Regions from separate parts of the Pseudomonas sp. GW456-L12 genome, predicted to be linked through region 1. Evidence: riboswitches for the same ligand, from Rfam matches in the RefSeq annotation. Region 1 holds a riboswitch; the other holds the start of a gene.
The links. A riboswitch is a leader RNA that binds a small molecule or an ion and turns the genes downstream of it on or off. The one in region 1 is predicted to bind cobalamin.

Region 1 (7,015 bases):
GAGTAGAAATTGCGCCCGGTGGGCAGCACGTCCAGGCGTCCACGACTCGGTGCGCCGCTGGGCCCGGCCGGCACGAAACGCCCGCCCAGGGCATCCAGCAAACCACGCATTTCCGCCGGGCCGCAGGCATCCAGGCGCGGCGCCACTACTTCGCGCAGGCTGTCGATGATCGCCTTGACCTCGCTCCAGCCGGGCTCGTTCAGTTGCTCGACCTCACCGGCCAAGGCCGCTTCTATCAAGCGCCCGGCAAACAGCTCCAGACGCTCCCGCGTATCCCCGGCGGTGCGCCACAGTTGCTCGCTGATGTCCTGCAATAACTGTGGCCGGCGCCCGCTCCAGGGCTCGGCCAGGGCGCAGTCCAGCGGATCGAAGCCCAGCTCGAAGGCCTTGGCCAGGGCCCGCAACAGGCTCGACTGCGCACCCCGGCCATCGCCACGGGGAATGCGCAGCAAGGCCAGCAAGGTGTCGATACGCAGACGGCCCACGGGCGATTCGCCGAACACATGCAGGCCGTCGCGGATCTGCGACTCCTTCAGGTCGCACAGGTAGGTGTCCAGGCGCGGCAGCCAGAGCGCCGCGTCGGCCTCGCCGTCGAGCTGTCTGTCCAGTTGCAGTTCACGGTCGATCCGGGTTACCCGCACCAGCTTGAGAATGTCTTTCTGCAACTCGCGGGCGCGGCGCGGATCGAGCAACTGGGCTTCGTAGTACTCGTCAGCCAACAGCTCCAGGTCGCGCAGCGGGCCGTAGGTTTCGGCGCGGGTCAGCGGCGGCATCAGATGGTCGATGATCACCGCCTGGGTCCGGCGCTTGGCCTGGGCGCCCTCGCCCGGGTCGTTGACGATGAATGGATAGATATTCGGCAGCGGCCCCAGCAGCACGTCCGGCCAGCAGCTTTCGGACAGGCCAACGCCCTTGCCCGGCAGCCACTCCAGGTTGCCGTGCTTGCCGACGTGGATCAGCCCGTGGGCACCGTAGGTCTGGCGCAGCCAGAAGTAGAACGCCAGGTACCCGTGGGGCGGCACCAGGTCCGGGTCGTGATAGACCGCACTCGGATCGACCTGATAACCGCGCGCCGGCTGGATGCCGACAAAGGTCAGGCCAAAACGCAGGCCGGCGATCATCAGCCGCCCACCGCGGAACATCGGGTCGTTTTCCGGCCCGCCCCAGCGTTCCGTCACCGCCAGGCGATTGGCTTCGGGCAGCGCGTCGAACATGGCCTGGTACTCCTCCAGCGCCAGGCTTTGCTGGCACGGACGCAGGTCGAGGCTGTCCAGGTCGTTGCTGACGCCGCCGAGCAGTTGCTGGATCAGCGCCGTCCCGCTGTCCGGCAACTCGGCCGGCAACGGGTAACCCTCGGCTTGCAGGGCGCGCAGGATGTTCAGCGCCGCCGCCGGCGTATCCAGGCCCACGCCATTACCGATGCGGCCGTCGCGGGTCGGGTAGTTGGCGAGGATCAGGGCGATACGTTTTTCAGCATTGGGCAGCCGGGCCAGATCGACCCAGCGCCGGGCCAGTTCGGCGACAAAATCCATGCGCTCGGGGGCCGGGCGGTAGCAGACCACGTCCGACTGGCTGCGCTCGCTGCGCCAGGCCAGGTCCTTGAAGCTGATGGGCCGGCTGATGATGCGCCCGTCCAGTTCCGGCAAGGCGATGTGCATCGCCAGGTCCCGCGGGCCCAGGCCCTGCTCGCTGGCGCGCCAGCCGGGTTCGTTGTCCTGGGCGCAGATGGCCTGGATCACCGGAATATCGCGGCGGAACGGCCGCAGGTGCGGCGCCTCCGGGCTGGACTGGGCAAAGCCGGTGGTGTTGAGGGTCACCCCGGCCTCGACTTCATCCAGCAGGTCCTCGACCACCGCCAGGCAACCGGGCTCTTTCAGGCTGGCCAGGGCCATCGGCAGCGGGTTCAGGCCCGCCGCCAACAAGCGCCGGCAGAACTCATCGATAAAGGCGGTGTTGGCCGCCTGCAAATGCGAGCGGTAGAACAGCAGCGCCGCCACCGGCTGGCCGGCCCGCCAGTCGGCTTGCCAGTCGCGGAGGGCGGCGCTGCTTTTGTGCGGGTGGTAGATCGCCGTGCGCGGCAGAGTCTGCGGCTCAGACCAGGGGTAATCGCGCCCCAGCCAGCCACTGGCCAGGCAGCGGTACAGGTTCAGCGCATTGCCCATGCCGCCCTGGCGCAGGAAGTGCCAGAGGCGCTCGCGGTCGGCGGCGGGCACCGTGCTCAGGTCGCTCAGCTCCGGGTCCGGACGATCGTCGCCCGGCACCAGGATCAGCTGCACGCCGCGCTGCGCCAGCTGCACCAGTTGCTCGATGCCATAACGCCAATAGGCGATGCCGCCGTGCAGGGAAATCAGGATCACCTTGGCGTGGCGCAACACCTGGTCGACATACAGGTCGACCGAGGCATGGTTCTGCACCTGCATCGGGTTGGCCAGGCGAAAGCTCGGGTAATCCTCTGGCAGTTGCTGCGCCGCCTCGGCCAGCAGCGCCAGGCTGGAGTCGCCGCTGCACAGGATCACCAGCTCGGCGGGGGTTTGTCCAAGGTCGGCAATGTTGTCATCCGACACGAAACCGCCGGGCTGGGTCCTGAGCAGGTGCATGACTTACACGCTAAGCGCGGCGCGCAATTGCGCTTCGAGCAGGGTCGCGTCCAGTTCCTGGCCGATCAGCACCAGGCGCGTGGTGCGCGCTTCATCGGCACCCCACTGGCGGTCGAAGTGCTTGTCGAAACGCGTGCCCACGCCCTGGATCAACAGGCGCATCGGCTTGTTGGGGATCGCCGCGAAGCCCTTGACCCGCAGGATGCCGTGCTGCACCACCAGTTGGGTCAGGGCGTCCAGCAGCAGGCTTTCGTCGGCCTGGGGCAGCTCGATGGAGATGGAATCGAAGGCGTCGTGGTCATGATCATCATGATCGTCGCCATCGTGGTGATGGTCATGATGGCTGTGGCGGCCGTCGATATGTTCTTCCGAGCCGTTGCCCAGGCCCAGCAGCACGTCCAGCGGCAGGCGACCGCTGCTGGCTTCGATGACTTTCACCGCCGGCGGCAGCTCCTCGGCCACTTCCAGGCGCACCTTGGCCAGGTCTGCCGGGCTGATCAGGTCGGCCTTGTTGAGGATCACCAGGTCGGCGCTGGACAGCTGGTCGGCGAACAGCTCGTGCAGCGGCGATTCATGGTCGAGGTTGGGGTCGAGCTTGCGCTGGGCGTCGACCTGGTCCGGGAAGGCGGCGAAGGTGCCGGCGGCCACGGCCGGGCTGTCGACCACAGTGATCACCGCGTCGACGGTGCAGGCGCTGCGGATTTCCGGCCACTGGAACGCCTGTACCAAAGGTTTTGGCAGGGCCAGGCCGGAGGTTTCGATGAGGATATGGTCGAGGTCGCCGCGACGGGCCACCAGCTCGCGCATCACCGGGAAAAACTCTTCCTGCACGGTGCAGCACAGGCAGCCGTTGGCCAGCTCAAAGACGCGACCGCTGGCTTCTTCCTCGGTGCAACCGATGGAACACTGCTTGAGGATCTCGCCGTCGATGCCCAGCTCGCCGAACTCGTTGACGATCACCGCGATGCGTCGGCCCTGGGCATTGTCCAGCATGTGCCGCAGCAAGGTGGTTTTGCCCGAGCCGAGGAAGCCGGTAACGATAGTGACGGGAAGTTTGGCCAGTGTTTTCATCGGATGCCCTTTGGCAAGGTGGCGGGCATACGGGACGAGAACCGCGCAGGCAGGTGCACGGAAAGGTTCGCCACCGGATCACCCCGCCCGGTTGTAGTGAGAATCAGGTCCGAGGCAGGTCTCCTGGCTGACGGCGTGCCGGTCGTTCGACTGGCCAACGATGCGCCTTCCCGCCGCCTGGCAGTGGCCTTGCATCGTTCATCACCGTTTACAGTTGCGGGGGCAGCCGCGGCTTGGACCGCGTTCCCTTCTTAGCTTCGACAGACGCCGAAGAACCTCGAGAGCGCAAGGCTACGCAGAGCTTGGGGGGCGGTCAATGTTCATGCAGCGCGAGGACAGGCCAATTGCGATCGAAAACGAGAACCCTTGCCAATTGACGCCCCTCCCTCGCCCATGCTCTCCTACACACCTTGTTACGGGTGCCCTTCACAGGGTGAAACGGGAAACCGGTGCGTCACAGGCCAAAAGCCTTGATCAGTCCGGTGCTGCCCCCGCAACGGTAAGCGAGCGAAGAATCAGATCCACTGTGCCAGCAGTCCGGCATGGGAAGGCGATTCTTGCAGGCGTGGCGCAAGCCCCGCCCCTCGCGAGCCCGGAGACCGGCCCGCTGCACAGTCATAACAAACCCGCGGTGGGCGGGCGCTGTTAATTCCCCGCGAGCCCGTCTCGCGGGGTTTTGCTGCGCTCGATTCACCCGCTGACACACCAGAGGGAAGCGCCATGTCGATCATCAGCAGCACCAGCCACTCCAGCAGCAGTACCGCCACCCTGAGCCAACGCCTGGTCGTCGCCATCGGCGCCTCGATCCTCGGTGCGTGCCTTGTGTATTTCGCCGGCTTCTCCCATATCGAAGCGGTGCACAACGCCGCCCACGATACCCGTCACAGCGCCGCCTTCCCTTGCCACTGAGACCTGCCGACATGATCAAGCGTATCGCGCAAACCGCGGGGTTCACCGGGTTGCTGGCGGCCCTGTTGCTGACCCTGCTGCAAAGCTTCTGGGTCGCACCGCTGATCCTGGAGGCGGAAACCTACGAGAAGGCCCCGGCCGCCCAGCATGAAGAAGCGCATGAGCATGCCGCCGGCACCGCCGCCCACAGCCACGACGCCGAAGCCTGGGAACCGGAAGACGGCTGGCAGCGCGTGCTGTCCACCACCGGCGGCAACCTGGTAGTCGCCGTGGGTTTCGCCCTGATGCTCGCCGGCCTCTACACCCTGCGCGCGCCGAACCGTACTTCCCAGGGCTTGCTCTGGGGCCTGGCCGGTTATGCGACTTTCTGCCTGGCGCCGACCCTCGGCCTGCCGCCCGAACTGCCGGGCACCGCCGCCGCGGACCTGGCGCAACGGCAGGTCTGGTGGGTCAGTACCGCCGCTTCCACCGCGGCCGGCATTGCCCTGATCGTCTTCGCCCGGAACTGGCTGCTGAAAGCGCTGGGCGTGGCCATCCTCGCCGTGCCGCACCTCATCGGCGCGCCACAGCCGCAAGTGCATTCGATGCTCGCCCCGGAGGAGTTGGAGGCGCAGTTCAAGATCGCTTCGCAGCTGACCAACGCCGCGTTCTGGCTGGCCCTGGGCCTGATCAGCGCCTGGCTGTTCCGCCGCAAGAGCGACGATCAGTACTCGGCATGACGCAGGCCAGCACAGCGCCGACCCTGGTGGTCGGCCTGGGCTGCCAGCGGGGCTGCCCGGTGGAGACCTTGCGCGCCCTGCTCGACCAGACCCTGAGCACCCACCGCATCGACCCCGGGCAGATCAAGGCCCTGGCCAGCATCGACCTGAAACGCGAGGAACCCGGGCTGCTGGCCCTGGCCGCGCAACTGGACTTGCCCCTGACCTGTTTCAGCAGTACCCAGCTGACGCCTTATGTGCTGCAACTCAGCCATCGTTCGCAGATCGCCTACGAACGCACCGGCTGCTACGGCGTCGCTGAAAGTGCCGCCCTGGCCCTGGCCGAACGCTTGGCCCGAAGCCCGGCAAGGCTGCTGGTCCCGCGGCAGAAATACGCCCAGGCGACCCTCGCCTTGGCCTGCTCCGGGTAAATCTTCGATAATCCCCGCCGCTGATCATGAGCAATCTTCATCTGTGAGGTTGCCTCGCCCCTTTTTTCACAGGAGAACGCCATGACCGTCTTTTTTATCGGCGCAGGTCCCGGCGACCCGGAACTGATCACCGTCAAGGGCCAGCGGCTGATCCACAGCTGCCCGGTCATCATCTACGCCGGCTCCCTGGTGCCCGAAGCGGTGCTCCAGGGGCATAGCGCCGAACAGCTGGTCAACAGCGCCGAGCTGCACCTGGAGCAGATCATCGAGCTGATCAAGGACGCCCATGCCAAAGGCCAGGACGTGGCCCGGGTACATTCCGGCGACCCGAGCCTGTACGGCGCCATCGGCGAGCAGATTCGCAGCCTGCGCGAGCTGGGCATCCCCTTCGAGATCATCCCCGGCGTGACGGCCACCGCGGCCTGCGCGGCCTTGCTGGGGGCCGAACTGACTCTGCCGGACGTCGCCCAGAGCGTGATCCTGACCCGTTATGCCGACAAGACCTCGATGCCCGCCGGCGAGGCATTCGCCAGCCTCGCCGCCCACGGCACCACCATGGCGATTCACCTGGGGGTCAACCACCTGCACAAGATTGTCGCCGAGCTGCTGCCCCACTACGGCGCCGACTGCCCGATTGCCGTGGTGCACCGGGCGACCTGGCCGGACCAGGACTGGGTGCTGGGCACCCTGGAGGACATCACCGAAAAGGTCCAGGCCAAGGGTTTTCGGCGCACGGCGCTGATCCTGGTGGGCCGGGTGCTGGCCACGGACAGTTTCAGTGAGTCGTCGTTGTATCGCGCAGGGCATGCGCACCTGTATCGGCCTTGAGGGTGTATCGCGAGCAAGCTCGCTCCTACAGTTGATCGTGTCCCCCCTGTAGGAGCGAGCTTGCTCGCGATCCAGGCACCGCAAGACACCTGGAATAATGGGCATAAAAAAACGGCGCTCACGGGGCGCCGTTTTTTATGTTCGCAGCGAACGCCTTACTTAGTAGTAGGCGTTTTCTTTCTGCGTGTGGTCGGTGACGTCACGTACCCCCTTGAGCTCGGGAATGCGCTCGAGCAGGGTGCGCTCGATGCCTTCCTTCAGGGTCACGTCGGCCTGGCCACAGCCTTGGCAACCACCGCCGAACTGCAGCACGGCAATGCCGTCCTCGACCACATCGATCAGGCTGACCTGGCCGCCGTGGCTGGCCAGCCCCGGGTTGATCTCGGTTTGCAGGTAGTAGTTGATGCGCTCGTTGACCGGGCTGTCGGCGTTGACCATCGGCACCTTGGCGTTGGGTGCCTTGATGGTCAGCTGGCCGCCC
Region 2 (7,015 bases), on a different contig from region 1:
TTGACTCACTCCCCAATAATTTTCATACAGCAATTCACTCAGCGGACGCTCCCGCGCCCAGCCTTCGAGCACCAGCATCGGCGCCGGGTAAAACTCGCCGACCGGGCCCAGGCACAGCACCGCCAGCGGCTTGGCCCCGGCCGGCAGGCCCAGCAACTGGGCCAAGGCAGCGGGCTCGAACAGCGACACCCAGCCCATGCCCAGCCCTTCGGCCCGGGCCGCCAGCCACAGGTTCTGAATCGCGCAGGAAAGCGAGGCCAGGTCCATTTCCGGCAGGGTGCGGCGGCCGAAAATATGCCGCTCACGGTCGTCCATCAGCGCTGCCACCAGGACCTCGGCGCAGTCGTTGATGCCTTCGACCTTGAGCTTCATGAACTCATCGGAACGCTCGCCCAAGGCCTCGGCGGTGCGTACCCGCTCCTCTTCCACCAGTTGCTGGATTTGCCCGCGCAACGACCGGTCACTGATACGGATGAACCGCCAGGGCTGCATCAGGCCGACGCTGGGCGCCTGGTGCGCCGCTTCCAGCAGGCGACGCAAGACCTGCGGCTCGACCGTGCCACCGACGAAGTGACGCATGTCACGACGCTCGGCGATCGCGCGATAGACCGCGTCGCGCTCGGCCGCGGAAAAGGCGTTGTCGCTCATGGGCGCCGCGCGAGCATGCTCGCTCCTGCCGGCGCCAGCAGGGCCGCCACCGCTTCGGGGTTGGACGGAAAATAGAAATGCACATAAGAGGCGGTCATCCGCCCTTCGCGGTAAACCGCTTCCGCGCCGCGCCCGCCATTCGGGCTCAGGCCGCGGGCGATCGGCGCAAGCTCGGTGCTGGTCAACGAATGATGGTAGGTATGCCCGCGCAACGAGCCTTCCGGCAACTCCACCGCCTGCAAGGCCAGGGCCGCCAGGCGCTTTTGCATCACCGCGTCGCCGGGCAACAGGCCCAGCAGTTCGGCACGCTCGCCGTTGACGTCGGTCAGGGAATCCAGCAGATACAACATGCCGCCGCACTCGGCGAGCAAGGGTTTGCCTGCGGCGTGATGCGCGCGGATCGCGCTGAGCATTGAGCCGTTCGCCGCCAGCGCCCGGTGATGCAACTCCGGGTAACCGCCTGGCAGGTACAGGCTGTCCGCCTCCGGCAGTGTCGCGTCATGAATCGGCGAGAAAAAGTCCAGCTCGGCGCCCATGGCCCGCAACAGATCCAGGCTCGCACCATAGGTAAAGGCAAAGGCTTCGTCGCGGGCCACGGCAATGCGCACACCGGCCAACAGCGGCTCGACGGCAACCGTCTGGGGAGCGGCGAACCCCACCGCGGGCGGCAAGGCCACTTCGCAGCTGTCCGCCAAGGCGGCCGCGGCGGCGTCGAGACGCAGATCCAGATCGTTGAGTTCGCTGGCCTGCACCAACCCCAGATGGCGGCTGGGCAGTTCGATGCCGGTCTCCCGGGACAGCGCGCCGTACCAGCGCAGGCCCTCGGTCAGGCTGCCTTCGAGCAACTGCGCATGCCGCAGGGTGCCGACGCGGTTGGCCAGCACGCCGGCGAACGGCAAGTCCGGCTGATAACGCGCCAGCCCCAGCGCCAGGGCGCCGAAGGTCTGGGCCATGGCCGTGCCATCGATCACCGCGAGCACTGGCACCCCGAAATGCCGCGCCAGGTCGGCGCTGGACGGCGTGCCGTCGAACAACCCCATCACGCCTTCGATCAGGATCAGGTCCGCCTCGCCGGCGGCCTCCCACAACAGGCGGCGGCTTTCCTGCTCGCCGACCATCCACATGTCAAGTTGATACACCGGCGCACCGCTGGCGCGCTCGAGGATCATCGGGTCGAGAAAGTCCGGGCCGCACTTGAACACGCGCACCTTGCGTCCCTGATTGCGATGCAGGCGGGCGAGCGCGGCGGTCACGGTGGTCTTGCCCTGACCGGAAGCCGGCGCGGCAATCAATACCGCCGGGCAATGACGGGCATCACTCACAGTTCGACGCCTTTTTGCGCTTTGATCCCGGCCTGGAACGCATGCTTGACCATGCCCATTTCGGTGACGGTGTCGGCCAGCTCGATCATCTCTGGCTTGGCGCCACGTCCGGTGACCACCACATGCTGCATCGGCGGTCGCGCCTGCAGGTCGCTGAGCACCTGATCCAGGTCCAAATAGCCGTGCTTGAGGGCGATGTTCAGTTCATCGAGCAGCACCAGGCCGATCGTCGGATCGCTCAGCAGTTCGCGGGAAACCGCCCAGGCCGCTTCGGCCGCGGCGATGTCGCGCTGGCGGTCCTGGGTTTCCCAGGTGAAGCCTTCGCCCATGACATGGAAACGCACCTGCTCCGGGAAGCGCCGGAAGAACAATTCCTCGCCAGTGCTGTTGCGGCCCTTGATGAACTGCACCACGCCGCATTGCATGCCGTGGCCCATGGCCCGCGCGAGCATGCCGAAGGCCGAGCTGCTTTTGCCTTTGCCGTTGCCGGTCAGCACCAGCAGCAAACCGCACTCGTTCGGCGAGTTGGCGATGCGTTCATCGATCACGGCTTTTTTGCGCAACATGCGCGCCAGATGGCGTTCGTCACGATCGGGGGATTCAGTCATGGGGCAGCTCTCCGTTGGGGCTGGATAACGGGGGGCAGGAATAGGAATAGACGGCGCAAGCCTGGCATCGCCCACCGTGATGCCGTTGGATGGATCAGGCCGGTCTCCGGGCTTGTGAGTGGCTGGGATGCCCAACTGCGCGCCTTCCCATGTCGACAGTCGACACAGTGGCATCAGGCGCAGTCTTGACTCACTTACCGTTGCGGGGGCAGCGCCGGAATCGTCGTGCGTGCGCCTTCGGCACGCGTACTCACCGGCTTCCCTGTTTCACTCTGTCGACCCAAGGCCACAGAGCACCTGAAACAAGTCGCGAAGGTTAGAGGGTTGGGGGTGGAGCGTCAATTAAAGCCCCGCAGATCGGCGAATGCTGCATATCGGAAAAATGACGCCAATCTTGTGCCACACTCAGTGCAGTGATATCAAATAGCCATAATCGCGTTAAAAAACTCCAATATCTCAACAATAATAGGAAAAGTCCTATGCAAGGCATGATCATCAGCAATCCGAAACTGGAATTCCTGCGCCCTGCCCTGGAACGCTGGTTCGATTGCATCGACCGCTACAACGCCGTGCGCGGCGATAACGAAAGCCCGTACTGGTTCGACGAAAAAGCCAACCTGGGAATGCTCTCGGCGGCAGCCTGGATGGCGGAGATGGTCACCCTGGAACACGCACCGAGCAAAAAACAGCTCGAGGACGGCGACCGCAACGGCCGCACCGACCTGTACATCGCCACGCAGGAGGAACGCGTCTACATCCAGACCACCCAGCGCTGGCCCCGGGTCAACAGCCTGCACCTGACCCAACCGTTGCTGGATGTCGCCAGCGACGCGAAAAAAGCCAGCTACCCCAGCGACCTGAAACTCGGCTGCCTGTTCGTCACGCCCCAGAAAACCCAGCACAGCGCCACCCCGGAAGAACTGCAGGACATGGTCGACGACCTGCAAAAGGAACATTGCTGCGCCGTGGCCTGGTACTTCCCCTACGCGTACCGCAAATTGCGCAATGAAGCCGGCAACTATCACCCCGGCGTTGCCGTGCTGTTCAAGGAAGCGCGCTGAACGGGTTGAACCATCGCCGACCTGTGCTTCTCTATGACTACACCGACGTCGTGCATACATAGGGAAATCAGCATGCTCAAACTTCGATACGCAATCCTTATCGCCGTCGCCGCAGGCCTTGGTGCCTGTGGCGAAACCTCCACCCTCCAGGTCTCCGACGGCACCGGCCCCTCGCCGAAACTCCCCGAACCGAACAAGACCCTGTTCCCGACCGTGAACATCGCGCCCGCGATCGGCTGGCCGCAAGGCGCCAAACCGGTGGCCGCCACCGGCACCCAGGTCGCCGTATTCGCCGAAGGCCTGGACCATCCGCGCTGGTTGTACGTGCTGCCCAACGGCGACGTACTGGTAGCAGAGACCAACGCCCCGCCCTCCCCCGATGACAGCAAGGGTATTCGTGGCTGGATCGCCAGCAAGATCATGAACCGCGCCGGGGCCGGCGTGCCCAGCCCGAACCGCATCACCCTGCTGCGGGACAAGGATCACGATGGCGTGGCGGAAACCCGCACGGCATTCCTGGAAAACCTCAACTCGCCGTTCGGCATGGTCCTGGTGGGCAATGACCTGTACGTCGCCGACACCGATCGCCTGCTGCGCTTCCCCTACAAGGACGGCGACACCAGGATCAGCGCCCAGCCGACCAAGGTGGTGGACCTGCCTGGCGGCAAGTTGAACCACCACTGGACCAAAAACGTGATTGCCAGCAAGGACGGCAGCAAGCTGTACGTCACGGTCGGCTCCAACAGCAACGTCGGCGAAAACGGCATGGACCAAGAAGAAGGCCGTGCCGCCATCTGGGAAGTCGACCGCGCCAGCGGCAAGCAACGGATTTTCGCCTCAGGCCTGCGCAACCCCAACGGCATGGCCTGGGAGCCGCAAAGCGGCCAGCTGTGGACCGCGGTCAACGAGCGCGACGAGATCGGCAGCGACCTGGTGCCGGACTACATCACCTCGGTCAAGGACGGCGCCTTCTATGGCTGGCCATTCAGCTATTACGGCCAGCATGTGGACGTACGAGTCACTCCGCAGAACCCGGACCTGGTGGCCAAGGCCATCGCCCCGGATTATGCCGTCGGTCCGCATACCGCCTCCCTCGGCCTGACCTTCGCCGAAGGCAGCAAGCTGCCGGCACCGTTCACCCAAGGCGTGTTCATCGGCCAGCATGGCTCGTGGAACCGCAAGCCCCACAGCGGCTACAAAGTGATCTTCGTACCCTTCGCCAATGGCAAGCCGGTAGGCCAACCGGTGGACGTGCTGACCGGTTTCCTCAACGCTGACGAGAAAGCCATGGGGCGCCCGGTCGGCGTAGTGATCGACAAGCAAGGGGATCTGCTGGTGGCCGATGATGTCGGCAACAAAGTCTGGCGCGTGTCAGCAGCCAAGGCGCAATAGGTTCAGCGCTTGCGGCACAGGGTCAAGCCGTCCCCCAGGGGCAGCAGCGACAGGTCGACACGCGGGTCATCCTTCAAGGCGCGATTGAGTGCCTGGATGGCCCGGGTGTCTTCACTCTGGGGATTTTCCTCCAGCACCCGACCGCTCCACAGCGTGTTATCGAACACCGCCAACCCGCCCACGCGTAGCAGGCGCAGGGCACTTTCCAGATAAACCGGGTAATTGGCCTTGTCGGCGTCGATGAAGATCAGGTCGAAACCACCCTCGCCTTCCTCCTGCTCGATCCTGGCCAAGGTCTCCAGGGCCGGTGCCAGGCGTAACTCGATCCGTCCGGCGACACCTGCTTCCTGCCAGTAGCGGCGCGCGGTGGCGTTGTAGTCGCCCGGGATGTCACAGCAGATCAGTTGACCATCCTCCGGCAAGGCCGCGGCCATGGACAAGGCGCTGTAGCCAGTGAAGGTCCCCACCTCCAGCACACGCCGGGCACCGATCAGCTTGATCAGCAACGCCAGGAACTGCCCCTGCTCGGGCGCTACCTGCCAGCGCGCCATGGGCAGCGCCTGGGTTTCGTCACGCAGACGGCGCAGCAGCGGCGTTTCGCGCAGGGAAACATCGAGCAGGTAGTGATAGAGGGCGTCGTCGAGGTTGAGGGTACGAGCGGTCATGGCAACCTCGACGCAGAGACAGGACTAGGGGTTGTGCGCCAGATGCTCTGGCTGCAGCACGCGCTTGGCGCTCAGGTAGGCTTTTTGCCAATAGGCCTTGGACAGACTGTCCAGCTTCACCGTGCCACCGGTGGCCGGTGCATGCACGAAGCGGCCTTCGCCGACATAGATGCCCGCGTGGCTGACCTGGGAACCGCCATTGGTGGCAAAAAATATCAGGTCGCCGGTCTGCAAGGCATTCTTACCGACATTCGGTGCCCGCATGCCGATCATTTCGCGGGTCGAGCGCGGCAGCGAGATACCGGCTGCATCGCGATAGACGTAGCCGATCAGGCCACTGCAATCGAAACCGGAGTCCGGTGTGTTGCCACCCCAGCGATAAGGTGTGCCCACCAGGCCCAACGCACGAAACAGCACGTCTTCGGCAGCCGGCGAGAAGGTCTGGGGCGTGTTGAATACGGGAGCACGTACCACAGGCGCGGGTGGCGGGGTACGACTGGCGCACGCGCTGAGCAGCGCGGCGAGAACGATCAATGCAAGGCGGGCCGACGTCGACATATGCAGAACAATCCTGATCTGGATGCGGCTTTCTCTGCCGTGAGGCCGAAAACAAAACCGCGTAAGCAGGGCTTACGCGGTTAGTTTTCAACAATAGATCAGGATTCTAGCGTCTACGCGCCAAACTTCAAGTAAGACTTTAACTTCACCTTACAAAAAGTCCGCTTACTTGCGTGCGGTGACCACGGTCGGGGCCATGGCGAGGGCGCGCTTGGCTTCGATGAAGGTCTTGCTCCAGTAGCTGTCACCCAGGCTGTCCACCCGCACGCCACCGCTGCGGCGGCTGCTGGAGTGGATGAACTGGTCATCGCCCAGGTAGATGCCAGCGTGGCTTACGCGACCGCGGCGGCCATTGGTGGCGAAGAACAGCAGATCGCCCGGCTGCAGCTTGTTACGCGCAACCAGCGGAGCATCAACGTTGATCATTTCACGGGTGGAGCGCGGCAGATTCATGCCGGCTTCTTCACGGAACAGATAGCCGATGAAACCGCTGCAATCGAAACCGGCTTCAGAGGTACCGCCGAAACGGTAACGGGTACCGATCAGGGACATGCCACGTTCGAGAATACTGTCAGCCAGCACTGGCAGCTGGTAAGGCTTGCTGTCAGCGAACTCGGCGAGTTCTTTTTCGGTTGCCAGCTCTTCCTGGAAAATAGTGGAAGACTGGGCTTTTGAAGAGTTTTGAACCTGTTGTTGCTGCTCTTGCTGGCTCACCGGAGAGTGGGTGGCGCAACCAAACAACAGGGTAACGAGTGCAAGAG

Region 2: linked by a shared signal. The riboswitch ahead of cobO (cob(I)yrinic acid a,c-diamide adenosyltransferase) and the one ahead of cobW (cobalamin biosynthesis protein CobW) in region 1 are both predicted to bind cobalamin.

What each region holds. Positions count from the first base shown of each region.
Region 1 covers NZ_JBWKZA010000003.1:140,589-147,603, forward strand. Annotated here, with positions in the region: gene cobN (cobaltochelatase subunit CobN) at 1-2,597, opposite strand, end outside; gene cobW (cobalamin biosynthesis protein CobW) at 2,601-3,668, opposite strand; cobalamin riboswitch at 3,765-3,963, opposite strand; cobalamin riboswitch at 4,069-4,290, shown strand; gene AC07Y9_RS05320 (CbtB domain-containing protein) at 4,389-4,577, shown strand; gene AC07Y9_RS05325 (CbtA family protein) at 4,589-5,296, shown strand; gene AC07Y9_RS05330 (cobalamin biosynthesis protein) at 5,293-5,706, shown strand; gene cobM (precorrin-4 C(11)-methyltransferase) at 5,788-6,534, shown strand; gene nfuA (Fe-S biogenesis protein NfuA) at 6,694-7,015, opposite strand, start outside.
Region 2 covers NZ_JBWKZA010000002.1:303,306-310,320, forward strand. Annotated here, with positions in the region: gene bluB (5,6-dimethylbenzimidazole synthase) at 1-648, opposite strand, end outside; gene cbiB (adenosylcobinamide-phosphate synthase CbiB) at 1-1, opposite strand, end outside; gene AC07Y9_RS03865 (cobyrinic acid a,c-diamide synthase CobB) at 645-1,970, opposite strand; gene cobO (cob(I)yrinic acid a,c-diamide adenosyltransferase) at 1,967-2,578, opposite strand; cobalamin riboswitch at 2,659-2,894, opposite strand; gene AC07Y9_RS03875 (hypothetical protein) at 3,058-3,639, shown strand; gene AC07Y9_RS03880 (PQQ-dependent sugar dehydrogenase) at 3,712-5,031, shown strand; gene AC07Y9_RS03885 (class I SAM-dependent methyltransferase) at 5,034-5,696, opposite strand; gene AC07Y9_RS03890 (C40 family peptidase) at 5,721-6,254, opposite strand; gene AC07Y9_RS03895 (C40 family peptidase) at 6,420-7,015, opposite strand, start outside.